Regions from separate parts of the Streptomyces sp. NBC_00045 genome, predicted to be linked through region 3. Evidence: riboswitches for the same ligand, from Rfam matches in the RefSeq annotation. Region 3 holds a riboswitch; each other region holds the start of a gene.

Region 1 (9,482 bases), 3.1 Mb from region 3:
CGGACGTCCTCCTTGCGCACGGAGGTCCGTCCCGCCCAGGCCGCCAGCGCGGTCGCGGTACGGGCCATCACGATGTCGGCGCGCATGCCGTCGACCTCGAACCCGGCGCAGGTGGCGGCGATCTGCAGCAGCGCAGTGTCACCCAACACCACCTGTGGGAGCAGGGCACGGGCGGCCACGACCCGGCCGCGCACCTCCTGCTCGTCCCCGGCCCAGCGGCTCGCGAAGCCCGCGGGATCGTCCTCGTACGCGAGCCGGCGGCGCACCACCTCGACGCGCTGCGCGGGCTCCCGGGAGGCGGCGACCTCCACGGTCAGCCCGAACCGGTCGAGCAACTGCGGCCGCAGCTCACCCTCTTCGGGGTTCATGGTGCCGACGAGCAGGAAGCGGGCGGCGTGCCGGACGGAGACGCCCTCGCGCTCCACGTAGGAGGCGCCCATGGCGGCGGCGTCGAGGAGAACGTCCACCAAGTGGTCATGGAGGAGGTTGACTTCATCGACGTACAGGATGCCGCGGTGCGCGTCGGCCAGCAGGCCGGGCTCGAAGGCCTTCACGCCCTCCGAGAGGGCCCGCTCGATGTCGAGGGCGCCGACGAGCCGGTCCTCGGAGGCGCCGACCGGCAGCTCCACCATGCGCGCGGGACGGGCGGCACCGGGGCCGGGCTCGTGCGGGCCGTCGGGGCAGGCCGGATCCGGCGCGCCGGGCGCGCAGGAGAACCGGCAGCCGGGGACGACGTCCACCTGCGGCAGCAGCGCCGACAGGGCGCGCACGGCGGTGGACTTGGCGGTCCCCTTCTCGCCGCGCACGAGCACGCCGCCGACCGCGGGGCTCACGGCGTTGAGCAGGAGCGCCAGCCGCAGGTCGTCCTGACCGACCACCGCTGTGAACGGGAAGTGGGTGATGCTCATCCGCTGTTCGCTCCTTCGAGGGGCTCGTGCCGACGCACGGGCCGACGGGCTGCGATCGTGCAAGGGTTGCCGAGTCTCCCGATGCTCCCCGCGCTCACGGGGATCGAGACGTCCACGGCGCGGGCAGGGGACGGGCCCCGCAGGGCCCGGCCCGTCACGGGGCGCCCGGCGGGAGGAAGGGGAGGCCGGCAGGGGCGCCGGACTCGATCAGCCGGAGCAGCGCACGCGTATCGGCGTGCTCCTCGATCAGGTCGCCGAGCAGGTCGAGCTGTTCCTCCCGCAGCGCGGCGAACGACGTGTCCGGCGCCGGGACGAACCGGCGCCCGGCGGCCGCGGCCACCTGCCGCAGGAACGCCCGGCGGAAGCCGTCCGACTCCAGGGAGCCGTGCCAGTGGGTGCCCCACACCGACCCGACCCGGCACCCGTCCAGGAACGGCTCCCCGCCCAGGACTTCGGCCACCCCGTGGTGGATCTCGTAGCCGGTCACCGGCTCGCCCAGTGCCGTGCCCTGCGGCCGCGCCAGGGTCTTCTCCGCCGCGAACCGCACGCGCACCGGCAGCAGCCCGAGCCCCGCCACCGAGCCGGCCTTCGACTCGACCTCGTCCTCGATGCGCTCGCCGAGCACCTGGAAGCCGCCGCAGATGCCCAGCACCGGGCGGCCCTCCGCGGCCCGACGCAGCAGCGCACCGGCCAGCCCGCGCTCCCGCAGCCACTCCAGGGCCTTCACCGTGCCGCGCGTACCCGGTACGACGACCAGGTCCGCGTCGGCCAGTTCCTCGGCCCGGTCCACGAACCGCACCACCACGCCCGGCTCCGCAGCCAGCGCGTCGACGTCCGTGAAGTTCGACATCAGCGGCACCGCGCAGACCGCGACCCGCAGCACGTCCTCGCCGACCGGCGGGGCCACGACCGACTCGCGCACCGCGCCCCGCAGGGAGACCCGGAGGCCGTCCTCCTCGTCGATGCCCAGCCCGTGCTGGAAGGGGAGGACACCGTAGGTCCCCCGCCCGGTGAGTGAACGCAGCATCTCCATGCCCGGCTCCAGCAGCGACACGTCGCCGCGGAACTTGTTCACCAGGTAGCCGGCGATCAGCGACTGGTCTTCGGGCGACAGCAGCGCCGTCGTCCCGAAGAACGAGGCGAACACACCGCCCCGGTCGATGTCGCCGACCACGACCACCGGGAACCGGGCGGCCCGCGCGATGCCCATGTTCACGATGTCGGTCCGACGCAGGTTGATCTCGGCCGGGCTGCCGGCCCCCTCGCAGATCACGGCGTCATACGTGCCCCGCAGCTGCTCCAGGCAGTCCGTGACGATGCCGAGCAACTGTTCCTGGCGCCCGCCGTGCAGTCCGTTCCCGGGGGACGACCCACCGGACCCCCCGAAGAACCCGCGCGCGCTCATCTCGCCCACCGGCTTGCCCAGCAGCACCACCTGGCTGCTGCGGTCACTGCCGGGCTTGAGCAGCACCGGGTTCATCAGCGCGGTCGGCTCCACGCACGCCGCCTGCGCCTGCATCGCCTGCGCGCGCCCGATCTCGGCGCCCTCGCGCGTCACGAACGAGTTCAGCGACATGTTCTGCGCCTTGAAGGGCGCCACCTTCACGCCCTGGCGGGCGAGCCAGCGGCAGATGCCCGCCGTGACCACGCTCTTGCCGGCGTCCGAGGTCGTGCCGGCGACGAGGAGTCCCCCGCCCAGCTTTCCGCCGCTCACCGGCGTCCCCTCCCAGTCCAACGCGACACTGCACAGCGCAGTGCCACACACGCTCCGAGTGCCAGCCACGTCACCTGCCGCGACAGCCGCACCGCCCGTTCGATGTCCGCGACCTCCACCGGCCGCCCCGCCGCGCCGTTCAGCACGGCCCGGTGCTCGACCCGGCCCCCGTACGCCAGGGTGCCCCCCAGCCGGACACCGAGCGCCCCGGCGAAGGAGGCCTCCACGGGCCCGGCGTTCGGGCTCGGGTGCTCGGCGGCGTCCGCACGCCAGGCCCGTACGGCTCCCCGCCGGTCGGGTCCGGCCAGTACGGCGGCCAGGGCGGTCAGCCGGGCGCCAGGCCAGCCCGCGAGGTCGTCGAGGCGGGCGGAGGCCCAGCCGTAGCGCAGGTAGCGCGGCGACTTGTGGCCCACCATCGCGTCCAGGGTGTTCACGGCGCGGAACGCCAGCAGCCCGGGTACCCCGGCGGCGGCGCCCCACACCAGGGCCCCGACCACCGCGTCGGAGGTGTTCTCGGCGACCGATTCCACGACGGCGCGGGCCATCTGCTGCTCGTCCAGGGCCTGCGGGTCGCGCCCGCACAGGTGCGGCAGCCGCTCGCGGGCCACCTCGGCGTCCCCGGCGGCGAGCGCGCCGCCGATGGCGCGGGCCTCCCTGCCCAGCGAGGTGCCGCCGACGACGGCCCAGGTGGCCGCCGCGGTCAGGGCGATACGGGCGGTCGCGGGCCGCGAGCGCACGGCGCGGGCGCCCAGCGCGCCGACGGCGGCCGCGCCCCCGGCGCACACGAGGGTATGGACGAGGCCCCGGGCGCGGTCGTCGCGCCACAGGGCGCGCTCGACGGCGGCGGCTGCTCGTCCGAAGGCGGCCACGGGGTGCCCTCGGCGCGGATCACCGAGGATCCGGTCGCCGATCAGGCCCGCCGTGGCGCCGTACGCGAAGACGCGATCGGCACGCATGGTGGCAGGTATGTCCTCACTCAGGGTCCGCGCCCTGGTTCGACGTGTCCGGCGGTGGGAGTTCCTGGCTCCCGAGGCGCACGCGTCGCGTGCTCCCCGGTGACAGTGGCGGGACCGCGCCGGATTCGCACCGGACTTCCTCTCCATGCCGCCGTATTGGCTCGGGCAGTCCACCACGCACCGCGAAGGCCCGTCAACTCGCCGTTGACCTGCGGCGAGGCAGGTCACAGTGACGGGTCCCGGGTACGGGAAAGCTCCCCCCGGGAAACCCGGAGGGAGCTTTCGTACGACGTGCCCGAGTCGGTCAGGCGACGATCAGGTAGAACCCGTACGCCACGGCTGCCGCGACGAGCGCGAAGCAGGCGTACGCACCGCTGCGGGCGAGGGTGGCGGTGCCGCCCTGCTCGGTGGCGGCCTCGTGCTTGGAGAGGCCCACCAGGCCCATCGTGAACAGGGCCACGAGCGCGACGGTGGCGGAGAGGCTGACCCCGAAGACGGAGCCGAGTGCTGCCCAGTCGATCTTCATGCTGCGGATTCCTCTGTCGTTCTCGGGGTCAGACCGCGGCGGCCGGAGCCGCGGGGGCCGCCGGAGTCGCGGGGGCGGCGGCCGGGATGGTGGCCTTCAGGTCCTCGTCGGCCACTGCGGCGGTCGTACCGGCGGCGGCCTCGGCGGCCATGGTCGGCGGGACGGTGACGGCGGCCATGGCCGTGGTGACGACACCCGGCTCCTCGGCCGCGGCCGTCCGGGCGTCGTTGACGTTGTGGTGGTCGACGACCTGGCGGCGCGAGATGGCCCAGATCGCGACGCAGGAGGCGATCAGGAACAGCGCGACGGCGGCGACGCCGATGTCACCGGTGCGCATGACCAGCTCGGCGCCGGAGGCGACGACGGCGGCGGCCGGCAGGGTCAGACCCCAGGCGATGAACATGCGGGTGGCGGTGGACCAGCGGACCACACCACCCTTGCGGCCCAGGCCCGCACCCATGACGGCGCCGGAGCACGCGTGGGTGGTGGAGAGGGAGAAGCCGAGGCTGGAGGAGGCCAGGATGACGCTCGCGGCCGAGGTCTGGGCGGCGAAGCCCTGCTGCGGCTGGAGGTCGGTCAGGCCGCTACCCATGGTGCGGATGATGCGCCAGCCGCCCAGGGAGGTGCCCAGTGCGATGGCCAGGCCGGCGGAGATGATGACCCAGACCGGCGGGTTCGCGCCGGAGTCCAGGGCGCCGCCCGCGACGAGGGCGAGGGTGATGATGCCCATCGTCTTCTGCGCGTCGTTGGTGCCGTGCGCGAGGGAGACGAGACCGGCCGAGGCGATCTGCCCGGCGCGGTAGCCCTTGGTGGAGGTCTTCTGGCCGACCTTGCCGCCGAGCTTGTACGTGACCTTCGCGGCCAGCATCGCGGCCACGCCGGCCACGATCGGGGCGGCGACGGCGGGGATGAGCACCTTGGTGACGACCACGCTGCCGTTGACGGCGTCGATGCCGGCGGAGGCGACCGCGGCACCGATGAGGCCGCCCATCAGGGCGTGGGAGGAGCTGGAGGGGAGTCCGACCAGCCAGGTGACGAGATTCCAGAGGATCGCGCCGACCAGCGCGGCGAAGATCACTTCTGGCTGGATGCCCTCCTCGTTGATCAGGCCCTTGGAGATCGTCTTGGCGACCTCCACGGACATGAACGCGCCGACGAGGTTGAGCACGGCGGACATGGCCACCGCCGTCTTGGGCTTGAGGGCGCCGGTCGAGATGGTGGTGGCCATCGCGTTGGCTGTGTCGTGGAAACCGTTCGTGAAGTCGAACACGAGAGCGGTGATGATCACGATCCCGAGGAGAAGCGTTATGTGCTCCATTTACCCAGGCTTCTGTTTGACGTCAGTGGCTCGGCGACCGTAGGCAACCTGGGTGAACGGAAGATGAACTGACTCGGGCGGAGCGGTGTACTGGCCCGTCGTGCCATCGGGAGCTTCGTCCCGATTTTGCCGTTGATACCGCCATTAATGCACGTCAGAGCCTGGTGAACGAACGGATCCGCAGGGGGTCCGAGGCCTCCGGGTCCACCCCGGAGGGCTTCCGGAAGAGATCCAGATCACTTTTCCGGCCGGCCCCGCGAGGCGCTTGCGGACCCCGTCGCCGACACCGCCCAGACCCCAATCGGAGTATTCCGCTCCAGTGGCCCGCCCGCGCTCGCGCCCTGACACTGGAGCAGTGCGTACCGCCACAGCGACGGCCGCGGTCGTCGCGACCACTCTTGTCGGGGCCGGTGCCGCCGCGGTCGCGGCCGGCCGGCACGCCGCCGACGTCGCCCTGCGGCACGAGCCCGGCCGCCCCCTGCCCGGCGGGCCGCGGCTCAGCGTCCACGCCAGCGGCTCCGGCCGCATCACGCTGACCCGCTCGCTGGCCTCCCTGCGCCCCGGAACGTACGGGCTCACCGCCCCCGGGGTGCACGCCGCGGTCGGACCCGTCCTCGACGGCGCCGCGAACGGCCCGGACACCGTCGTGCGCCGGCTCCTCGCCGTCACCCACGGCAGCCTCGACGCCGGCACCCGGGTCGCCCTCACCCCCCAGGTCCACGCGGGCAACCCGCGCACCGCCCTCGGGCTCGACCACGCCGACGTGGACGTCCCCGGCGAGCTCGGCGCCCTGCCCGCCTGGTTCGTGCCCGCCGCCCGCGACACCTGGGTGATCACCGTGCACGGGCTCGGCGCCGGTCGCGAGCACCCGATGGTGGTCATGCCCTTCCTGCACCGCCAGCGGATGCCCGTCCTCGACCTCGCCTACCGCGGCGACCTCGGCGCCCCCGCCTCACCCGACGGTCTCGGCCACCTCGGCGAATCGGAATGGCGGGACGTGGACGCCGCCATCCGGTACGCCCTGCGCTACGGCGCCGACCGGGTCGTGTTGCACGGCTGGTCCACCGGGGCCGCCATGGCCCTGCGCGCCGTCGAGCGCTCGGCCCTCGCCGACCGGATCTGCGGACTCGTGCTGGACTCGCCGGTGCTCGACTGGCACACCACCTTGCGCGCGCTCGTCGCCGCCCGCCGCACTCCCGCCGCGCTGGTGCCGTTCGCGGTGCGGGCCGCCGAGGCGCGCGCCGGTCTGGGGGTCGACCGCCGGCCGCCGGGCGCCGACCCAGGCGCGCTGCGCGTCCCGGTCCTGATCTTCCACGGCCCGGACGACACGCTCGCCCCCTGGGAGCCCTCCCGCCGGCTCGCCGCCGCCCGCCCCGACCTGGTCACCCTGCGGACCGTCCACGAAGCGCCGCACGGGGCGATGTGGAACGCGGATCCGGCCGGATACGAGGAGGCCCTGAGGCGGTTCCTGACCCCTCTTATGTGAAGGCCGTGTGCCGGAGGGGGCGGGGAGGGAGCATTCTCCCCGTATGTCCCCATGCCGAGCAGCGATAATGGCTGGTTCCGTTTGGGCTTTCGGCCGGTGACGGGCGAGACTGCTCCCGTGACGTCCCGAAAGCCTGATGAGCAGTTGGCTCGCGACTCCAGACTCCGACTCGTCTCCCCGCGGTCGGTCGCCGCGGCCCGCAAGGCGGTGACCGACCGGCGCGCGCGTTCCGCTTCCCGGCCCCCGGCGGGCACCCCAGCCACGGCCGAACTCGCCACCCGGGCCCGGGCCTCGCTGGCCGATGCCGTACGGCTCGCCCGCTGGGCCGAGCTCAACCTCGGCACCGTCGGCGGAGGCCGCCCCGCCCCGGCGGGAGCGCTGCCCGCCGCCGATGTCGAACGCGCCGCAGTCGAACTGAACCTGACCCACGGACAGATCCGGGTCGGCTGGGATCGCGCCCGGCTCGCGGGCCTCGTCGAGGTCCACGGCGGCCAGGCCCGGCCCGGCTGGCGGCTGCGGGCCTGGGACCGCGACGACACCGCCGTACTGCGCGGCTGGGTCGCACTGTTCGACGCCTGGTCGCTGGTCCACCCGGCGCCCGCCGACATCACCCCCGCGGTCGTCGCCGAGGTGGTCGAGGCGATGCCCCAACTGCTGTCCCTGCTCCAGCTGTCCGCCGGTCCCGTGACCGTTCCGGACCTGCTGGACCTGCTCGGTCAGCGGGTCACCGAACTGCGCGACGAACGGTGCGAGGTCCCCTACGACGCACCGGCGCGCGAGACTTCGCCCGCTGACGGGACGTCGGCCGTCGCACAGACCACCGGGCAGGCCACCGCACGGCCGGTCGAGCCGGAGGCGACCGGCCACGCGGTGGCGCCCGTCCCGCTCGCCCGGTTGCTGCGCTGGGCGCTCGGCGGGCTCGCCGCCGTCGACGCCGTCACCCTCGGCCCCGCGCAGGCCGCCCTCACCCCGCTCGGCAGCTGGGCGGTCTGGGTCAAGCTCGAACAGATCTGCGTCGCCGCGCAGAGCCCGGCCGGGAACATCGAGCAGTCCGCCGCGGCGATGCTGCACGGCTGCGCCCGGCTCACCCCGGGACCGGCCCGCGCCGAGTACCGGGCCTGGCTCGCCGCCCGGCCCGTCGGCCACGCCGTCAGCGAGCTCCTGCACGCCGCCCGCGGCGAGGACGCCCTGCTGCGCGGCCTGGCCTTCGAAGCCCTGCGCGTGGTCGGAGCCCCGGCCGAACCCGAGGTGCGCGCCGCCGTCCGCGACCCCGCCCTGCGGCCGTACGCGCTGCTCTGGCTGGCCGAACACGACGGTGTGGATCCCGACGAGGCCCAGGACGTGCTCACCGCCGAGGAATCGACCTGGCTCTGGGTGGACACCGCGGCCGCCATCGCCGACCACGGCGAGGCGGACCTGCTGGCACGCCACCTCGACTCGGCCGTACGGACCACCGTCCCGCGGCTGCTGGACGAGGTCCGCGCGGTCGGCCACCCGCGCACCGTCCAGGTGCTGGTGGCCCTGGCCGCCGCGCACCCCGACCCGGCCCTGGCCAAGGCGGTCCGCCGGGCCGCGTTCCAGGTCCACACCGGCGGGGCGTAGCCCCGGTACGGCTGTCGCAAGCGCTGCCGGGCGGCGCGCCGCGGGCTCAGACCTGCGGCGCGTACGTCCCGAAGCTCCAGATGTTGCCCTCCGCGTCGCGGGCCGTGTAGTCGCGCGATCCGTAGTCCTGGTCGGTGGGCTCCATCAGGATCTCCACCCCGTGCTCGGCCGCGCGGCGGTGGTGCGCGTCCACATCGTCGACGACGACGTAGACCCCGACCGGCCCGGCGCCCTCCATCGCCTTGTCGAACACGCCGCCGCGGCCCTTGCTGCCGAGCATCACCGCGCCGTTCCCGTACGACAGCTCGGCGTGCATCACGGTGCCGTCGTCACCCTCGTACACCGCGACCTGGGTGAATCCGAACGCATCCGTCAGCTGCCGGATCGCGGCCTTGGCATCGGCGTAGAGCAGGGTCGGAAAGACGGACGGGACGCTTGCCATGACGATCACTCCTTCTCGTGGTCGTGGATGTGACCCACGCCACAGCATGGCAGGCGGCACTGACAGCCGACGGAAGCCGTCACGGGGAGCCGTCACGGGCGGGCGACCGGGAGGGCGGCTGGCGGAAGGTGGTCAGCGGAAGGTGGTCAGCGGAAGGTGTTGCACCGGGCCATGTCGCCCGTGCGGTAGCCCTGGTAGAACCACTGCTGGCGCTGCTGGGCCGAGCCGTGCGTCCAGGACTCCGGGGTCACGCGGCCCTGGAACTTCTCTTGGATCCGGTCGTCGCCGACCGCCGCCGCTGCGTCCAGGCCGTCCTTGATGTCCTGGTCGGTCAGGCTGGTGATCAGCGGCCGGCCCGTGGACTCGTCCGGGGTCCTCGTCGCGTTGTGCGCCCACACCCCGGCGTAGCAGTCGGCCTGGAGCTCGACCTTGACCGCGTTGCTGTTCGCGCCCTGCCGGCCGTCCTGGGCCTTCTGCAGGGTTCCGGTCAGGTTCTGGACGTGGTGCCCGTACTCGTGGGCGACGACGTA
Region 2 (9,482 bases), 310 kb from region 3:
TCCACGAGGTCGGCATCACGGTCAACCGCAACGCCATCCCGAACGACCCGCGGCCGCCGATGGTCACCTCGGGTCTGCGGATCGGTACGCCGGCCCTCGCGACCCGCGGTTTCGACGCCGAGGCCTTCACCGAGGTCGCCGAGATCATCGCGCAGGCGCTGAAGCCGACGTACGACAGCGAGTCCCTCAAGGCGCGCGTCTCCGCGCTGGCGGCGAAGTTCCCGCTGTACCCGACGCTCTGACGTCCGGGATGTGACGAGGAGGGCCCGGTTCCGCAGTCCGCAGAACCGGGCCCTTCCCCATGACCGGCGGCGGGCGTCCGGGCCCGCTCCGGCGGGCCTCCGGGCTTGGACCCGATCCTGGATCCGGTCCAGGGGACGGCCGGGCCCCCTCGCCGCCCCTGCCGCGCAGCGGGAACGTGACCGGACGCACGCCCAACCGCAACCTCGCGCACCCGTCCGGCAGCGGAGCCGTTCATTTCTCCGCGTTAAGCTCGTCTGTCGGACAAAATCCGAACAATCACCCCTCCTGAACCATCCTGCTTCCCGCCCCCTCCCACCCCACGAGCAGACAAGGGAGTCCGCCACCGTGGCCATCTCCGTCTTCGACCTCTTCTCCATCGGCATCGGCCCCTCCTCCTCCCACACGGTCGGCCCGATGCGGGCCGCCCGCATGTTCGTGACCCGACTGAAGAAGGACGGCGTGCTCGCCCAGACGGCGGCGGTCCGCGCAGAGCTGTACGGCTCCCTCGGCGCCACCGGCCACGGCCACGGCACGCCGAAGGCGGTGCTCCTGGGCCTGGAGGGGCACTCCCCGCGCACGGTGAACGTGGAGACGGCCGACGACGAGGTGGAGCGCATCCGACAGACGGGCCGCCTGCGCCTGCTCGGCACGGAAATAGGCGAAGCGCACGAGATCGCCTTCGACGAGCCGAACCAGCTGATCCTGCACCGCCGCCGGTCCCTGCCCTACCACGCGAACGGCATGACGCTCTTCGCGTACGACGCCGCGGGCGCGCCCCTGCTGGAGAAGACCTACTACTCGGTCGGCGGCGGCTTCGTGGTGGACGAGGACGCGGTCGGCGAGGACCGGATCAAGCTCGACGACACCGTGCTGAAGTACCCCTTCCGCTCGGGCGACGAGATGCTGCGCCTGGCGAAGGAGACCGGCCTGTCGATCTCCTCCCTGATGCTGGAGAACGAGAAGGCCTGGCGCACGGAGGAGGAGATCCGCGAGGGCCTGCTGGAGATCTGGCGGGTCATGCAGGCCTGCGTCTCGCGCGGCATGTCCCGCGAGGGCATCCTCCCGGGCGGCCTGCGGGTCAAGCGCCGGGCCGCGTCCACGGCGCGCCAGCTGCGCACCGAGGGCGACCCGATGATGCACCGCAGCGAGTGGACGACGATCTACGCGATGGCGGTCAACGAGGAGAACGCGGCGGGCGGCCGCGTCGTGACGGCTCCGACGAACGGCGCGGCCGGCGTCCTGCCCGCCGTCCTGCACTACTACGTGAACTTCGTGCCGGGCGCGGACGAGGACGGCGTGGTCCGCTTCCTCCTCGCAGCGGGCGCGATCGGCATGCTGTTCAAGGAGAACGCCTCGATCTCCGGCGCGGAGGTCGGCTGCCAGGGCGAGGTCGGCTCGGCCTGCTCGATGGCGGCGGGCGCCCTCGCCGAGGTCCTGGGCGGCACCCCGGAGCAGGTGGAGAACGCGGCCGAGATCGGCATGGAGCACAACCTGGGCCTGACCTGCGACCCGGTCGGCGGCCTGGTCCAGATCCCGTGCATCGAGCGCAACGGCATGGCGGCGGTCAAGGCCGTCACTGCGGCGAAGATGGCGATGCGCGGCGACGGCACGCACAAGGTGTCCCTCGACAAGGTCATCAAGACCATGAAGGAGACGGGCGCCGACATGAAGGTCAAGTACAAGGAAACCGCCCGCGGTGGCCTGGCGGTCAACGTCATCGAGTGCTGACCGGGCGCGCATGACGCCGGAAGGGGCCCGACGCACTGCGTCGGGCCCCTTCCCCGTTCCCGCCGGGCTCCCCCACGGCGCCGAGGAGCACAACACGGCGGATTTGCGGGCCTTTTGACGTTTGGGGTGAGTTGATCACGCTTGAGGGCGAATCCTCCGGTCCGGGCTGGTTTCTCGATGATCACATGCGCCAAGGTGATCACGTGACGTCGCGGCCACACCCCCGGCGGCCGGCCAACCGCCTTGGACCGCAGCCCCTTTGCGCACTGGAGGACTTCATCATGGCAAGCAACCGCAGCATCCGCGTGATCTCCGCCGTCGCCTCGTTCCCCTTCGCCGTCGCCCTCTTCGCCGGCGTCGCCCGGGCCGACAACGGCGCCGGTGCCGGCATCTCGTCCCATGCCGCCGTCGCCGAGATCTTCGGCAGCGGGGTCGCCGGCGCCAACCTCGGCAACTCCTCCACCACCCAGCAGGTCGCCACCGGCTCCGGGGCCTCCAACCAGAGCAACGGCTCCCAATCCAACGGCGCCTCCTTCACCGCCACCGGGCAGTCCAACGACTCGTTCGTCTTCCACCCCGCCCCGTAGCGGACCTGCGCCCCGGCGGCCCGCCCTCCCCCCCGGAGGGCGGGCCCCTTCGCGTTCCTGTGACAAGACGGGTCCAGCGGCCCCCGGGGTCGGGACCTTCGGCCCGCAGGGGCGACCGGGAGGTGGGCTAGCTTGCCCGAGGGGGCTGCGGGCAGGCGGGACGAGAGACGACAGAGAGGCGCCGCGCCATGGACGGCAACGACATCGAGTACCGCGTCCTCCCGCTCCGGCTGGAGGACGCACCCGGGCCCATACCCGTACACGGGGCCTTCACGTACCGCTGCGACCGGCCCTACGAGCTGACGCTCGACTTCCGGGGCGCCGGGATGCACCTGGCGCACTGGGTGTTCTCCCGGGACCTACTGCTGGACGGGGAGACCTGCGCGACCGGCGAGGGGGACATCCACGTGTGGCCGCAGTGGCAGGGCCGCTCGCCGCGCGTCTTCCTCGCCTTCAGCAACGGCGCGCAGAGCTGCGTGGTGTCCGCCCGGGCGAGGGACGTGGGCGCGCTGTGCCGGCGACTGGTCGAGTTGGTTCCGCGGGGGGAGGAGCAGCGGCACTACGACCTCGACGCCGAGCTGAGCACCCTCCTGCCCCGATAGGGAGCTCACTGTCCTGGATTGCGCGGTTTGCCGAATTTGTTTGGTTCTCTTGTGGTTCGAGTGCAACCGTGAGCCTGCCGGGCGTGTCCTTAGTGGTGACATCGGTCCCCGCCTCCGAAGAATCAGGGGGACGTCATGAACCACCTCCGCCGCCGGCAGTTCGTGGCCCTCGCCACGGGTTCGCTGCTCACCGCCGGCATCACCCTCGCCGCGCCGGCCTCGGCCGCCGTGCGGCCCGTGCCGCTCGTCGTGAACGCCCGCTGGGGCGGTCACTGCACGTACGACCGCATCGTCGTCGACCTGCGGGGACACGTCCCCGGGGTCACCGTCACCCGCGTGCCGAAGCTGGTCCAGGACGGCTCCGGCACGCCGGTGCCGCTCGCCGGTAAGCACTTCCTGGAGATCCGTCTGCACCCCGCCGCCGCGCACGACCGCACGGGCCGCAGTACGTACCGCGGGCCGGAGCTCGTCAAGATCCGCCTTCCGCAGCTGAAGGGGCTCGCCATGACCGGCGACTTCGAGGGGTACGTGACCTTCGGCGCCGCCTTCGACGCCAGGCCCGCCTTCACCTCCTTCACGCTGCACTCGCCCGAGCGGTTCGTGCTGGACGTGGCGCACCGCAACGTCTGCCGGTGAGAGCGGGCTACCGGTGCTCCGGGTTCGGGAAGTCGAAGCGGCAGCCGGCGTCCCACTCCGAGCGCTGGTTGCCGTGCGCCGGCATCCCGCCGGACCGCTTGAGCAGGGCGGCAAGGTGCATGAGGTTCCACGACATGAAGGTGGTGTTCCGGTTGGTGAAATCGTTCTCGGGACCGCCCGAGCCGGGGTCGAGGTACGAGGGCCCGGGCCCGGCCTCGCCGATCCAGCCCGCATCGGCCTGCGGCGGGATCGCGTAGCCGAGGTGCTGGAGGCTGTAGAGGATGTTCATGGCGCAGTGCTTGACGCCGTCCTCGTTGCCGGTGACGAGTGCGCCGCCGACGCGGCCGTAATAGGCGTACTGGCCGTGCTCGTTCAGGATCGAGGAGCAGGCGTAGAGCCGCTCGATGACCTGCTTCATGACCGAGCTGTTGTCGCCGAGCCAGATCGGGCCGCACAGGACGAGGATGTCGGCGTCCATGATCTGGCTGTACAGGACGGGCCACTGGTCGGTTTCCCACCCGTGCTCGGTCATGTCGGGCCAGACACCGGTGGCGATGTCGTGGTCCACGGCGCGGATCAGCGAGGTCCGGGCGCCGGCCGCCTCCATGACGGAGCGGCTCCTGTCGATCAGGCCCTCGGTGTTGCTGGTCTCGGGCGAGCGCTTGAGGGTGCAGTTGACGTAGACGGCGGTCAGGTCGGAGTAGTCGTAATCGGCGGCCACGCCGCCAGCCTGGACGCCCGCGGGTGGCGCCGCCACCGGGGCGCACCCGTTCGGGGACGCCCGCCGCGGACCGTACCCGTTCGGACCGGGTTGGTACCGGTCCGTCCGTCCGACTAGGGTCATCTGGCCTTGGTGTTCGGGAAACCGGTGGGAAACCGGTGCGGCCCTCGCCACTGTGAACGGGAAGTCCGGCTCCGGTCCCACGGGAAGCCACTGGGCGGCGCGGGAGGTTCCGCACCGCCCGGGAAGGCGGAGCCAGGGCATCAGCACCCGTGAGCCAGGAGACCGGCCGGGGCGCGTTGTCCATCCACGAGGTGCTGGAGAGGTCTCCCAACTCATGCACATAGCCGAGGGGTTCTTGCCCCCTTTGCACGCGGTCGCCTGGGGCGCCGCGTCCGCTCCCTTCGTCGTCCACGGTGTCCGCGCCCTCACCCGCGAGGTGAAGGCCAACCCGGAGAGCACGCTGCTGCTCGGGGCGTCCGGAGCATTCACGTTCGTCCTTTCCGCATTGAAGGTCCCTTCGGTGACGGGAAGTTGCTCGCACCCCACCGGGACCGGGCTCGGCGCCATCCTGTTCCGGCCGCCGATCATGGCGGTGCTCGGCACGATCACCCTGCTCTTCCAGGCACTGCTGCTCGCGCACGGCGGGCTGACCACCCTCGGCGCGAATGTCTTCTCGATGGCCATCGCCGGACCCTGGGCCGGATACGGGGTGTACCTGCTGCTCAAGCGCTTCGACGTCCCGCTGATGGTGACCGTCTTCTTCGGCGCCTTCTTCGCCGACCTGGTCACCTACTGCGTGACCTCCGTACAGCTGGCCCTGGCGTTCCCCGATCCGGGCAGCGGATTCCCGGGCGCGCTCGCGAAGTTCGGCGGCATCTTCGCCGTCACCCAGATCCCGCTCGCGGTCAGCGAGGGCCTGCTGACGGTGCTCGTGATGCGGCTGCTGATGCAGTCGAGCAAGTCGGACCTGGTCCGGCTGGGCGTCGCGAAGCTCAGCGGTCGCGGCGAGCAGAAGGCGGCGCTCTGATGGCGATGAACCGGAACACGAAGATCAACGGCCTGCTGCTGCTCCTGGTGGCGGCCCTGGCCGTGCTGCCGCTCGCGCTGGGGCTGGGCGACGGCAAGGAGGAGCCGTTCACGGGCTCCGACGCGCAGGCGGAGGCGGCGATCACCGAACTGAAGCCGGACTACGAGCCGTGGTTCTCGCCGCTGTACGAACCCCCCTCCGGGGAAGTGGAGTCGGCGCTGTTCGCCCTCCAGGCGGCGCTCGGCGCGGGCCTGCTCGCGTACTACTTCGGCGTCCGCAAGGGCCGCCGCCAGGGCGCCGCCGCGGCGACCGCCGCCGCGGCGACCGCTGCCGCGGCGACCGCTGCCGACCCCACTGCCACGGAGTCGTAGGCGGTGCTGCCGATCGACGTGGCCGCGCACTCCAGCCGCTGGCGCCGCCGCCATCCGCTGGAGAAGGCCCTGCTGGGACTCGGACTGACCGTCACCGCCGTGTGCCTGCCGCCCTGGCCGGGCGGCCCGCTGGTCGCCGCGGCGACGCTCGCCGTGCTCCTCGGGCCGGCCGGTGTGGCCGGGCGGCAGCTGTGGCGGGCGTTCCGGATCCCGCTGGGCTTCTGCTTCACCGGCGCCCTGCCCCTGCTGGTCTCCGTCGGCGGGCCGGCCGGGTTCGTCTCGCTCGCCCCCGACGGCCCCCGGCACGCCGCGGACCTGCTGCTGCGGACCTCGGCGGCCTCGCTCGGCGTGCTGCTGTTCGCGTTCACCACGCCCGTCTCGGACGTCCTGCCCCGGCTGGTGGGTGCCGGGGTCCCGGCGCCGGTGGTGGACGTGGCCCTGGTCATGTACCGGATCGGCTTCCTGCTGCTGGACTCGATGGCCCAGGTACGGCGCGCCCAGGCCGCCCGTCTGGGCCAGTCCGGGCGGGCCGCGGTGTGGCGTTCGCTGGCCGGGCTCGCCGCGACCTCGTTCGTACGGGCCTTCGACCGCGCGGCGCGGCTCCAGGTGGGCCTGGCCGGGCGCGGCTACGACGGCGCGCTGCGGGTCCTCGTACCCGAGGCGACCCTGTCGTGGCGGTTCCTGGCGGCGTCGGGGGCCCTGCTGGCGGCCCTGATCACCCTGACTCTCACCCTGAAGGGGCTCTACCTGTGAAACCGTTGGTGGAACTGGCCGGCGCCGGCTACGCGTACGAGGACGGCCCGGCGGTCCTGTCCGACGTGGACTTCGCCATCGCGGAGGGCCGGGCGCTGGTCCTGCTGGGCCGCAACGGCAGCGGCAAGACCACGCTGATGCGGCTGCTGAGCGGGGGCCTGCGCCCGGGCTCGGGGGCGCTGCGCCTCGACGGGACCGCGGTGTCGTACGACCGGGCGGGGCTGACCCGACTGCGGACGGCGGTGCAGCTGGTGGTCCAGGACCCGGACGACCAGCTGTTCGCGGCCTCGGTGGAACAGGACGTGTCCTTCGGGCCGATGAACTTGGGCCTGCCCGTCGGGGAGGTACGGGCGCGGGTGGAGGCCGCACTCTCCGCACTGGACATCACCGCGCTGCGGGACCGCCCGACGCACCTGCTCTCGTACGGGCAGCGCAAGCGGGCGGCGATCGCGGGCGCGGTGGCGATGGCTCCGCGGGTGCTGATCCTGGACGAGCCGACGGCGGGCCTGGACCCGGACGGGCAGGAACGCCTGCTGGACGCCCTGGCGGGGCTCCGCTCGGCCGGCACCACGGTGGTCATGGCCACGCACGACGTCGACCTGGCGGTCCGCTGGGCGGACGACGCGGCGGTGCTGACCCCGTCGGGCATCCGCGTCGGCCCGGCGCAGGCCCTGCTGTCCGACCCGGAGCTGCTGGCCTCGGCGGGCTTGCGCCAGGCGTGGTCCCCGGCGGTGACGACGTTCCTGCGGTCCCGCGCCCTCCTGGCCACCGACGACCCGGGCCCCAGGACCCCGGAGGCCCTCGCCGCCTGGACCCGGTAGCCGGACGACGCTCTCGCGCCTCCCTAGGATGGCCGCATGTCGCTGCCGCACGCCATCCTCACCGCCCTGCTGGAGAAGCCCTCGTCGGGGCTGGAGCTGACGCGGCGGTTCGACAAGTCGATCGGGTACTTCTGGTCCGCGACGCACCAGCAGATCTATCGCGAGCTGGGCCGGCTGGAGGAGGCCGGGCTGATCCGGGCGCTGCCCAGCGAGGTCCCAGTACGGGGGCAGAAGAAGCAGTACGAGGTGCTGGAGGCCGGCAGCGCGGAGCTCGCGCGGTGGGTCGGCGAGAGCCAGGACCCGAAGGCCATCCGGGATCCGCTGCTGCTGCGGATCCGGGCGGCCGCCGTCGTGGGCCCGCACGGGCTGGCCGGGGAGCTGCGGCGCCATCTGGATCTGCACCGCCGCCAGCTGGCGGTCTACGAGGCCATCGAGGAGAAGGACTTCCCGCCCGGGCGGGACTCCGACGAGGACCGGCTGCGCCGCCTGGTCCTGCACGGCGGCATCGGCCTGGAGATGTTCTGGCTGCGCTGGCTGGAGGAGGCCCTGGGCGAGGTCGAGGACATGACCCGGCCACCCGGCGGGGTCACGCCCTGAGCCGACGGGCAGTGCGAAGCCCCCGCCGCGCCCGGCGGGGGGCGTTGCGGGGGCTGCGTGCCCTTCCGGCATCGGCCGGGGGGGCGGGGCTTACTTGTTCAGGGAGGCCCAGAACTCGTCGAAGCTCAGGAGGCCGTCGCCGTTGGTGTCCTTGGCGGCGATGACGGCGTCCGCGACGGCGCCGGTGACGTACGCGTCACCCATCGCCTTCATGGCCGCGCTGTACTCGTCCGCCGTGACGAAGCCGTCACCGTCCGCGTCGAACTTGCCGAACGTCGCCCGCGCGCTCTCGATGTCAGCCACTGGGATCCACCCCTTCTCGGTGCTTGTTGACCGGCCAAGGGTAACGGCAGCCGGGCCCCGCCCCATCCGCGGGTCCCGGCGCCGTGGCCTAGCGGAAGATCCCGGTGTGGCCGAGCGAGTAGCGGCCGGGCTGTGGGTAGACGGCCAGGCCGTGCGGGCCGCCGCCCACCGGGATCTTGGCGAGCTGGCGGCCGGTGACCGTGTCGATCGCGTAGACCTCGGAGTTGTAGCGGCCCGACAGCCACAGCACCTTGCCGTCGGCGGAGACGCCGCCCATGTCGGGGCTGCCGCCGTCGGGCAGTTCCCACTTCTTGGTCAGCTTGTTCTGCTTGAAGTCGAAGACGGAGATGCTGCCCTCACCGCGGTTGGAGATGTACATCTCCTTGGAGTCGCGGCTGACGTACAGGCCGTGGGTGCCCTTGCCGGTGGGCAGCAGTTTGGGGATGTCGAACTTGTCCCCGCTGAACACCCACATGCCGTGCGCCATCATGTCCGCGACGTAGAAGGTCTTGCCGTCCGGGGAGACCTTCACGTCCTGCGGCATCGCGCCCTCGAAGGGCAGCTTCTGCTGGGCGATGACCTCCATCTTCTCGGTGTCGACCTTGAGGAGCTCGCCGGAGAACTCGCAGCTCACGATGAAGTAGCGGCCGTCGGCGGAGAAGTCCGCGTGGTTGACGCCGAAGCAGGTCACCGGGACCGTTTTCACCCGGTTCATGGTGTGGGCGTCGCGGAAGACCAGCTCGCGGTCCATGGAGGCCATCACGACCGCGTACTTGCCGTTCGGGGTGAAGTACAGGTTGTACGGGTCGTGCACCTCGACGGGTGCGCCCGCCTCGCCCGTGGCCGGGTTGATCGGGGTGAGCGTGTGGCCGCGGTTGTTGTTGACCCACAGGGTCTTCATGTCCCAGGACGGGACGACGTGCTGGGGCTGGATGCCGACGGGGATGGTGTCGATGACCTTGTACGTCGCCGGGTCGATGACGGACACCGTGTTGGAGGTGGTGTTCGGCACGTAGACGCGGGACGGGAAGTCCTTGACCACCGGGGAGAGGCGGTTCGGCCGATCGGCCGCGTACACGTCGTTCGGGTC
Region 3 (9,482 bases):
TATCCGTACGGGCTGGCCGGGGAGCAGATCCCGGTGCCGGCCCGGGTGGTGGCGGTGGCCGACGCCTTCGACGCGATGACCTCGACCCGCTCGTACAGCCGGGCCCGGCCGGTGCCGGTGGCCCTGGCCGAGCTGGAACGCTGTGCCGGGGCGCACTTCGATCCGGTGATGGTCCGCGCCCTGGTCACCTCCATCGGGCGGCACGGCTGGCATCCGGTGGTCACCGCCGACGACGACGTCCAGGTGATCCCGGCCGGTTCCGCTCCCCCCTCCGTTTCGGGTTCCGCTTCCGCTTCCGCTTCCGCGTCGGGAGCCGTCGCGGACGCCGGTGGCCCCGGGCTGGCCGGGCTCCCGGCCCAGGGCGCCCGCCTCGTCGTACGGACCGCGGAACCGCGGGCCGCGCAGGAGCCCGACGGCGGGGACGGACCGTGAGGGGCCCGGTCGTCGCGGCGGTGCGCGGGGCCGCCGGGGCGCTCACCCTGGCCGGTCTCGGACACACCCTCTGGTACGGACTCGTCGAACCCGGCACCGCCCTGGCCTTCGGCACCCTGATCGCCTGCGGTGAGCTCGCCCGCCGCGACACCGGTGACGCCCGTGACACCGGCGTCCTCCGTGCCGCCCAGGACGGGGGCGGGGACCGCCAGCCCGCACCGCTGGGCTCCGCCGGCGCCCTCGCGTACGCCCTGCTCGGCCCGAGCGGCGCCCAGCCCACCCACCACGGCGTGCTCCAGATCGTCGCGGTCGTCGTCGCCGCGGCCCTCGCCGGGATCGTCCCGCACGTCGCCCGGGGCCGCGCACCCACCGCCGACCACCTGGCCCGCCGGGTCCTGACCGTCTCCTTCGCCGCCGTCTGCTTCCAGCCGCTCTACAACTCCGGCCGGCTGGAACACGGGATCGGGCAGGGCCCGTACCTCGTCCTCTTCCTGCTGTTCCTGCTCGGCCTGACCGCCCTGTGCGACGCCGTCCTCGCCGCCGTGCTGGCCCGCGCCCGCACGGGCTGGCCGTACGGGCCGCTGCTGCGCGACGAGCTGCGCGCCCAGCTCGGCATCGGCTCGGCGATCTGCGCCACCGGGCTCGTCATGGCCCTCGGCGTGGCCGTCGCCGGCCTGTGGGCCCTGCCCGTCTTCTGCGTTCCCCTGCTGCTCACCCAGATGTCCTTCCACCGGATCAGCGCGATCCGCACCACCTACCGCCAGACCATCACCTCCCTGGCCCGGGCCACCGAGATCGCCGGCTGTACCCGCCCGGGGCACTCCCGCCGGGTCGCCGCGCTCAGCTGCGCCGTCGGCCGGGAGCTCGGCCTGTCGGAGCGGGAGCTCACGGTGCTGGAATACGCCGCCCTCATGCACGACATCGGTCAGCTGTCCCTCGTCGACCCGGTCCGGGCCGGGGCCACCGCCGGACTGCCCGCCGCCGAGGCCCGCCGGATCGCTGAGCTGGGCGGTGAGGTGGCCCGCCAGACCGGGGTGCCCGCCGAGGTGGCCGTGGTGGTGGAGCGGCAGGCGGACCCGTACCGTGACCAGCCCGTCGCGGCGCGCATCGTGCGGGCGGTCAACGCGTACGACGACCTGCTCGGCGGGAGCCGTCACCCGGGCGGCCCACTGGCGGCCCTGGAGCAGCTGCGGCTGGGCACCGGGCGCGACTACCAGCCGGAGGTCGTGGAGTGTCTTGCAAGGGTTCTGGCCAGGGGCGGACGTGACAGAGTTGTTCCCGTCCCGCCGGGGTAACCCATGGGTAATGAGCGGCCGTCCGAGTGGGCATGGTTGGATGCAAGTAGGAGTGTCCGCAAGGCTGCACCGTTGTCCCCCAGCCACTGCTGGGAGGTGCCCCCAGGCAGGCGGGAATTGTGAGGATCTTCGGGAAGGTACGGCATCGACCCTCCGCCTCGTGGCGGCAGGCCACCGACCGCGCGTTCACGCTGATCGGCGACGGGCGGTACGAGGACGCGGGCGCGCTGCTCACCAGAGCCGCCGACCTGGAGCCCTGGCTGTCCGAGTCCTGGTTCAACCTCGCACTGCTGCACAAGTTCCGGCACGACTGGGAGCAGGCGCGGTCCGCCGGACTGCGCGCCGTGGCCCTGCTGGACCGCGAGACCGGCGCCCCTGACTGGTGGAACGTGGGGATCGCCGCGACCGCGCTGCAGGACTGGCCGCTGGCCCGCCGGGCCTGGCAGGCGTACGGGCTGAAGGTGCCCGGCGACCCGCACGGCCCGGGCGCCCACCCCGCGAAAGGCAGCGGCGAACCGGTCGGCATGGAGCTCGGCAGCGCCGCCGTGCGGCTGTCCCCCGAGGGCGAGGCCGAAGTCGTGTGGGGCCGCAGGCTCGATCCGGCCCGCATCGAGGTCCTCTCGATCCCGCTGCCCTCCTCGGGACGCCGCTGGGGCGAGGTCGTCCTGCACGACGGGGTCCCGCACGGCGAGCGGGTCACCGCGGCGGGGCCCTCGTACCCCGTCTTCGACGAGATCGAGCTGTGGGCGCCCTCCCCGGTGCCGACCTGGGTGGTCCTGCTGGAGGCGGCCACCGAGGAGGACCGCGACGCACTGGAGCAGCTGGCCTCGGACGCGGGCTTCGCCGCCGAGGACTGGTCGTCCTCGGTGCGGCTGCTGTGCCGGACCTGCTCGGAGAGCGTGATGCCGAGCGGCGAGGGCGACGGGGAGCACCTGGACCCGCACGACCACAGCGAACCGGGGCACCCCGGACCACTGGGCCACCGCACCAACGGTTCCGGACCCCTGTGGGTGCCTGAGCGGGAGTGCGGCATCGCGGCGCCGGCCGGCCTGGTGCGCGGACTGCTCGACGGCTGGGTCGCGGACAGCCCGGAGACCCGTGAATGGCGGGATCTCGAAGAGGTCTGCTGAGCGGCACCGTAGGCTGTACCGGCACATTGTGAACGGACTTACGGAAGGCGTACGGCGGACATGGCGCAGCAGGAGAACGAGGTCGTCGAGGTCGTCAACGACGGGTACGTCGTGGACACCGAGGACTGTGAGGCGCGCGAGGTCGCCCACCGCGAGCGCGGCACCGCCCGCCCGATCACGGTGGTCGGCAACCCCGTACTGCACCGGGAGTGCAAGGACGTCACCGAGTTCGGTGACGAACTGGCGCGGCTGATCGACGACATGTTCGCCAGCCAGAAGGCGGCCGAGGGCGTGGGCCTGGCCGCGAACCAGATCGGCGTGGACGCCAAGGTCTTCGTCTACGACTGCCCGGACGACGACGGCATGCGGCACACCGGTTTCGTGGTCAACCCGAAGCTGGTGGAGCTGCCGGCCGCCTCCCGCGTGCTCGACGACTCCAACGAGGGCTGCCTGTCGGTCCCGACCGCCTACGCCGCGCTGGCCCGCCCGGACTACGCCGAGGTGACCGGCCAGGACGCTCAGGGCAACCCGATCAAGGTCCGCGGTACGGGCTACTTCGCGCGCTGCCTCCAGCACGAGACGGACCACCTGTACGGGTACCTGTACATCGACCGCCTCTCGAAGCGCGACCGCAAGGACGCCCTGCGCCAGATGGAAGAGGGCACCCCGCGCTACGAGACCGTCCCGAACGCGTAGCACCGCCCGCTGCGGCAGGGGAGTCGGCCCGGTGGCCCCGGGTCGACACCACTGCCGGGCGGCGGCAGCACGGACGTGACGCGCGCGGTGAACGCCTAGGAGGCCTGCGCGAGCGCGGGATCGACCGGCGTCTGCGCGCGGCCCAGCAGCACCCGCAGATCGTCCGGCAGGGGCATCGGCGTCAAGAGGCCCGCCGCCGTACGCCCGGTGTTGCCGTACGGCACGCGCCCGGTCACCGACCCGGCGCCGGCCACCAGGATCCGCACCACCTGCCCCACCGTCTCCGCCCGGTCCCGGCAGCGCACCGCCAGCCGGAACATGTGCCAGTGGGCGCGGGTGTGGGGCCAGGCCCAGGCCTGGGAGATGATGTGCGCCCGCTCCAGCGCGGTCCACATGGCCCGGGTGTCGGGCGCGGCCTCGCGGGCGCGGCGCAGCTCGTCCTCAAAGGCCTTGCGCACGGCGGCCGGCATGGACTTGCCGGTGCAGGCGGCCACGCATTTGCTCATTGCGTTTCTCATGCGCCCACAGTGCGGCCACGGGGCCCTGCGGGGCTTGAACGAACCTGCTACATCCATTGGACGGTGCGGGTGAAGCCCGACGGCGTGATCCCGAACATCCGCCGCCACACCCGGCTGAGATGCGCCCCGTCGGCGAAGCCCGCGCCGTGCGCCGCGTCCGTCAGGGAGTGCCCCAGGGAGGCCAGTTCGGCGGCCCGCATCAGCCGCAGCCACAGCACGTACGGGCGGAACGGCAGCCCGAGTTCCGCCCGGAACAGGTGCGCGAGGCGGCTCTCCGACAGGCACGCCACCTCGGCCGCCCGAGCCAGCCGTACCGATTCCCGGCCGGGCAGCCACTCCAGTACCCGTGCCAGCCCCGGGTGCTCCGCCGCGTCCGGCTGCGGCCCTCCGGGCAGTACGGCGTCCAGTGCGCACGCCGCCTCGAAGGCGTCGGCGGGCAGCCCCGCGGCCGGTACGAGGTCCCCCGCGTCCCCCGCCAGCGCCGAGAGCCGGCGCCCCGCCGAGGAGAGCGGGTCGTAGTGCAGCACCACCCCGTGCGGCGCCCCGCGCAGCACCGCGTGGCGCACCCCGGCCGGGACCACGTACGCCCGGCACCCGACGGGCTCCCCGTCCGGCCCGGCCATCAACAGCTCGTCCCCGTCCAGCGCGGCGATGACCTGGACGGAGTGATGGGCGTGCACACCGGCGGACCCGACGGCGCCCCCGTACAGCAGGCCCCCCGGCCGCAGCCGGGCCCGCCCCGCCCACCCGTCGGCGGTCATGCGGCCGGCCCGGGACACGACGAAGCGCCCCCGCCCGAGAACCCGGTGGACCGGGTGTCGCTCCCCATGGGCGGGGACGCTATCAAGCCGTACCGGCGGTGGCCGGACGGGACTTAGAAGTCCTCGTCCAGGTCGACCGTGCCCTCGACCGCGACCTGGTAGGCCGACGGACGGCGCTCGAAGAAGTTCGTCAGCTCCTGGACGCCCTGGAGCTCCATGAACGAGAACGGGTTCTGCGAGCCGTACACCGGCGGGAAGCCGAGACGGACCAGGCGCTGGTCCGCGACGCACTCCAGGTACTCGCGCATCGACTCGGTGTTCATGCCCGGCAGGCCGTCACCGCACAGGTCGCGGCCGAACTGCAGCTCGGCTTCCACGGCCTCCTTCAGCATGTCGGTGACCTGCTGCTGGAGCTGCTCGTCGAAGAGCTCCGGCTCCTCCTTGCGGACCGTGTCCACGACCTCGAACGCGAAGTTCATGTGCATGGTCTCGTCACGGAACACCCAGTTGGTGCCGGTGGCCAGGCCGTGCAGCAGGCCGCGCGAGCGGAACCAGTACACGTACGCGAAGGCGCCGTAGAAGAACAAGCCCTCGATGCACGCCGCGAAGCAGATCAGGTTCAGCAGGAAGCGGCGGCGGTCGGCCTGGGTCTCCAGCCGGTCGATCTTCTCGACCGAATCCATCCACCTGAAGCAGAACTGCGCCTTCTCGCGGATCGACGGGATCTCCTCGACGGCGTCGAAGGCGGCCGCGCGGTCGTCCGGGTCGGGCAGGTAGGTGTCGAGCAGCGTCAGGTAGAACTGGACGTGCACGGCCTCCTCGAACAGCTGGCGCGACAGGTACAGGCGCGCCTCCGGGGAGTTGATGTGCTTGTAGAGCGTCAGCACCAGGTTGTTCGAGACGATCGAGTCGCCCGTCGCGAAGAACGCGACCAGACGGCCGATCATGTGCTGCTCGGCCGGCGTCAGCTTCGCGAGGTCCGCGACGTCCGAGTGGAGGTCGACCTCCTCGACGGTCCAGGTGTTCTTGATCGCGTCCCGGTAGCGCTCGTAGAAGTCCGGGTAGCGCATGGGACGCAGCGTCAGCTCGAAGCCCGGGTCGAGCAGGTTCTTCTTGTCGGTGGAGCTCATTACTGGCAGGCCTCGCAGGACTCGGGGTTCTCAAGGGAGCAGGCGAGCGCTTCCGCGGCCGCGGCTTCGGCGGCGGCGTCGGCCAGCGGCAGCGCTGCGGGGGCGGCCGCCTGCGCGGCACGGGCGATCTTCGTCGCCGGGCGCGAACGCAGGTAGTACGTGGTCTTCAGACCCTGCTTCCAGGCGTACGCGTACATCGAGGACAGCTTCCCGATGGTCGGCGTCTCCAGGAACAGGTTCAGCGACTGCGACTGGTCGAGGAACGGCGTACGGGCCGCCGCCATGTCGATCAGACCGCGCTGCGGGATCTCCCACGCCGTGCGGTACAGCTCGCGCACCTCGGCCGGGATCCAGCCGAAGCCCTGGACCGAACCGCTGGAGTCGCGCAGGGCCTCACGGGTCTGGGCGTCCCACACGCCGAGCTTCTTCAGCTCCTCCACCAGGTAGCCGTTGACCTGGAGGAACTCACCCGACAGCGTCTCGCGCTTGAAGAGGTTGGAGACCTGCGGCTCGATGCACTCGTACACGCCGGCGATCGAGGCGATCGTCGCCGTCGGGGCAATGGCGAGGAGCAGCGAGTTGCGCATGCCGGACTTCGCGACGCGGGCGCGCAGGGCGTCCCAGCGCTCCGGCCAGTTCAGCTCGGTCTCGTAGTGGTCCGGGTGCAGGACACCGCGGGCGGTGCGGGTCTGCTCCCAGGCGGGGAGCGGGCCGCTCCGCTCGGCGAGGTCGCAGGAGGCCTCGTACGCGGCCAGCATGATCCGCTCGGAGAGCTTGGTGGACAGCGCCCGCGCCTCGGCGGAGTCGAACGGCAGCTTCAGCTTGAAGAAGACGTCCTGGAGGCCCATCGCGCCCAGACCCACCGGACGCCAGCGGGCGTTGGAGCGCCCGGCCTGCTCGGTCGGGTAGAAGTTGATGTCGACCACGCGGTCGAGGAAGGTCACGGCGGTGCGGACGGTCTCGTCCAGCCGCTCCCAGTCGATCTCCCCGTCCACGACGAAGGCGCCGAGGTTGACCGAGCCGAGGTTGCAGACGGCGGTCTCGCCGTCGTTGGTGACCTCGATGATCTCGGTGCACAGGTTCGAGGAGTGGACGACGGTGCCCGGCTCGGCGGTCTGGTTGGCCGTGCGGTTGGAGGCGTCCTTGAAGGTCATCCAGCCCTGGCCGGTCTGCGCGAGGGTGCGCATCATCCGGCCGTACAGGTCACGCGCGGGCATGGTCTTGCGGGCCAGGCCGTCCGCCTCGGCCTTGCGGTAGGCGGCGTCGAACTCGTCGCCCCACAGGTCGACCAGCTCGGGCACGTCGGCCGGGGAGAACAGCGACCAGTCGGCGTCCGCGTTCACGCGGCGCATGAACTCGTCCGGCACCCAGTGCGCCAGGTTCAGGTTGTGGGTACGGCGCTGGTCCTCGCCGGTGTTGTCGCGGAGCTCCAGGAACTCCTCGATGTCCGCGTGCCAGGTCTCCAGGTAGACGGCGGCGGCACCCTTGCGGCGGCCGCCCTGGTTCACGGCCGCGACGGAGGCGTCGAGGGTCTTCAGGAACGGCACGATGCCGTTGGAGTGGCCGTTCGTACCGCGGATCAGCGAACCGCGGGCGCGGATGCGCGAGTACGAGAGACCGATGCCGCCGGCGTGCTTCGACAGACGCGCGACCTGGTGGTAGCGGTCGTAGATCGAGTCGAGCTCGTCCAGCGGGGAGTCCAGCAGGTAGCAGGAGGACATCTGCGGGTGCCGGGTGCCGGAGTTGAACAGCGTCGGGGAGGACGGCAGGTAGTCGAGGCGGCTCATCAGCCGGTACAGCGAGGCCACTTCCTCGACGGCCTGGACGCTGTCGTTCTCGGCGAGGCCGCAGGCCACGCGCAGCATGAAGTGCTGCGGGGTCTCGATGACCTGGCGGGTGATCGGGTGGCGCAGCAGGTAGCGGCTGTGCAGGGTGCGCAGGCCGAAGAAGCCGAAGCGGTCGTCGGCGCCCTCGGCGAGCGTGTGCTCGACCAGCGCGTCCAGGCGGCTCGCGTGCAGCGCCACGAACTCGGCGGTGCGGTCGGCGATCAGGCCCTCGCGGTGACCGACCGCGACGGAGGCGGAGAAGGAGGTGGCCCCCTGGCCGGTGGCTTCCTCGGCGACGGCCAGCGTCAACAGCCGGGCGGCGAGCCGGGAGTACGCCGGGTCCTCGGAGATCAGACCGGCGGCGGCCTCCGTGGCCAGTCCGCGCAGTTCGGCCTCGTCGGCGGCGGCGCTGCGCCCGCGGAGCGCGGCGGCGGCGACCCGGCCCGGGTCGGTGTCGGGGAGGTCGGCCGTCAGCTCGGTGAGGGTACGCAGCAGTGCGGCCCCAGGTCCCCCGGTCTCGATTCCGGTGTCGGACGGGTCGGACTCGGCGCGCGGTGCGGAAGGCGCGATGGTCACGGGGGGAGCTCTCCCTCGCTCGGCTCCGGGACACCTTTGGTGCGGGCGCGAGCGGGCGCGCGCGGGCATGGCAGGGCAGCACCGCGCGGCGTCCACCGGCCCAACCGCGAGGCCCGGACGTATCGACACCCGGTTCGGTCGAGCCGGGTGCACTGTCGGCAGGTCATCGGACTTGCGGTGACACCAATGGGTGTACTTCATACCGTTGCGGGACAGTTCCGGATTCCCACCGGATTCCCCTGCGACGACAGCGAGGACGAGCATACATGTGGGGGCCGCCTCGTGTGCGACCCCCTAGATGTTGTGTCGGCGTCGCTACAGATCGAGACCGTACGTGAGCAGAGCGAGGCCGGGGACGGGCTCCCAGTCCCGTCCGGGGGTACGGACGAAACCGAGCCGTTCGTAGATCCGGTGGGCCCCGACCATGTCGTCCGTGGTGGACAGCACGAGGCGCCGTACGCCCTCGATCGCGCGGGCGCGGTCGATGCAGGCCCGTACCAACGCCTCCCCGGCGCCCCGCCCGCGACCCTCCCGGGCGACGGCCAGCATCCGGAACTCGGCCTCGCCGGCTCCGGCGATGTCGCACAGCGGGCTCCCGGGCGCGGCGAAGGCCACACCGCCGAGGATCCGCCCGTCGCTCGTCGCGGCGACGAGTATCTCTCCGTCGGCCGCCCGTCCCGCCACGTCCTGCAGCCGCGCGAGGTACGGGTCTTCCTCGCCGAAGGTGAGCAACCCGTCCCCGAGATAGGCCTGCACGGTGATCTCCCCGAGCGTCCCGTACTCCGTCGCCAATGCTTCCCTGATCACGATGTCCATGCGGTCGAGTGTGCCGGACGGCTGTCGGTGCCCGGCGCTATCGTCGGAGACGGCACCGTCGAGAAGGGCGAGCGAGGCACGACCGTGATGACAGACCGGCCCCACATGCTGACTGAGGACTTCGAAGCCGTGGCGCGCATGGCGGCGCGCGAGAGGGAGGGGACACGGCTGGAGTTCATCGACGGGATCATCAGGAGCAAGGCCATGCCGGACGGCGACCACGGGATGATCATCCAGTGGCTCACGCGGATCTGTATGCAGTACCGCCCCGAGCTGTGGCTGCATCCCGGGCAGGGCATCAA

Evidence for each region. Region 3 has a riboswitch for cobalamin ahead of OHA65_RS24865 (ribonucleoside-diphosphate reductase subunit alpha). Riboswitches for the same ligand answer to the same signal wherever they lie in the genome.
Region 1: linked by a shared signal. The riboswitch ahead of OHA65_RS10205 (cobalamin biosynthesis protein) and the one ahead of OHA65_RS24865 (ribonucleoside-diphosphate reductase subunit alpha) in region 3 are both predicted to bind cobalamin.
Region 2: linked by a shared signal. The riboswitch ahead of OHA65_RS26320 (energy-coupling factor ABC transporter permease) and the one ahead of OHA65_RS24865 (ribonucleoside-diphosphate reductase subunit alpha) in region 3 are both predicted to bind cobalamin.

The regions. Positions count from the first base shown of each region.
Region 1 covers NZ_CP108271.1:2,147,976-2,157,457, reverse strand. The annotation lists gene OHA65_RS10215 (putative cobaltochelatase) at 1-908, opposite strand, end outside; gene OHA65_RS10210 (cobyric acid synthase) at 1,063-2,607, opposite strand; gene OHA65_RS10205 (cobalamin biosynthesis protein) at 2,619-3,578, opposite strand; cobalamin riboswitch at 3,617-3,768, opposite strand; gene OHA65_RS10200 (hypothetical protein) at 3,883-4,104, opposite strand; gene OHA65_RS10195 (inorganic phosphate transporter) at 4,133-5,422, opposite strand; gene OHA65_RS10190 (hypothetical protein) at 5,778-6,908, shown strand; gene OHA65_RS10185 (hypothetical protein) at 7,026-8,510, shown strand; gene OHA65_RS10180 (VOC family protein) at 8,557-8,952, opposite strand; gene OHA65_RS10175 (neutral zinc metallopeptidase) at 9,099-9,482, opposite strand, start outside.
Region 2 covers NZ_CP108271.1:5,574,064-5,583,545, reverse strand. The annotation lists gene glyA (serine hydroxymethyltransferase) at 1-242, shown strand, start outside; gene OHA65_RS26345 (L-serine ammonia-lyase) at 589-1,971, shown strand; gene OHA65_RS26340 (hypothetical protein) at 2,253-2,558, shown strand; gene OHA65_RS26335 (SsgA family sporulation/cell division regulator) at 2,747-3,160, shown strand; gene OHA65_RS26330 (hypothetical protein) at 3,296-3,796, shown strand; gene OHA65_RS26325 (flavodoxin family protein) at 3,804-4,517, opposite strand; cobalamin riboswitch at 4,631-4,826, shown strand; gene OHA65_RS26320 (energy-coupling factor ABC transporter permease) at 4,855-5,547, shown strand; gene OHA65_RS26315 (energy-coupling factor ABC transporter substrate-binding protein) at 5,547-5,918, shown strand; gene cbiQ (cobalt ECF transporter T component CbiQ) at 5,922-6,671, shown strand; gene OHA65_RS26305 (ATP-binding cassette domain-containing protein) at 6,668-7,492, shown strand; gene OHA65_RS26300 (PadR family transcriptional regulator) at 7,529-8,089, shown strand; gene OHA65_RS26295 (EF-hand domain-containing protein) at 8,180-8,392, opposite strand; gene OHA65_RS26290 (hypothetical protein) at 8,481-9,482, opposite strand, start outside.
Region 3 covers NZ_CP108271.1:5,265,899-5,275,380, forward strand. The annotation lists gene OHA65_RS24830 (HD-GYP domain-containing protein) at 1-432, shown strand, start outside; gene OHA65_RS24835 (HD domain-containing protein) at 429-1,727, shown strand; gene OHA65_RS24840 (hypothetical protein) at 1,847-2,857, shown strand; gene def (peptide deformylase) at 2,918-3,553, shown strand; gene OHA65_RS24850 (DUF3703 domain-containing protein) at 3,649-4,071, opposite strand; gene OHA65_RS24855 (helix-turn-helix domain-containing protein) at 4,119-4,832, opposite strand; gene OHA65_RS24860 (ribonucleotide-diphosphate reductase subunit beta) at 4,946-5,962, opposite strand; gene OHA65_RS24865 (ribonucleoside-diphosphate reductase subunit alpha) at 5,962-8,364, opposite strand; cobalamin riboswitch at 8,504-8,645, opposite strand; gene OHA65_RS24870 (GNAT family N-acetyltransferase) at 8,680-9,180, opposite strand; gene OHA65_RS24875 (Uma2 family endonuclease) at 9,286-9,482, shown strand, end outside.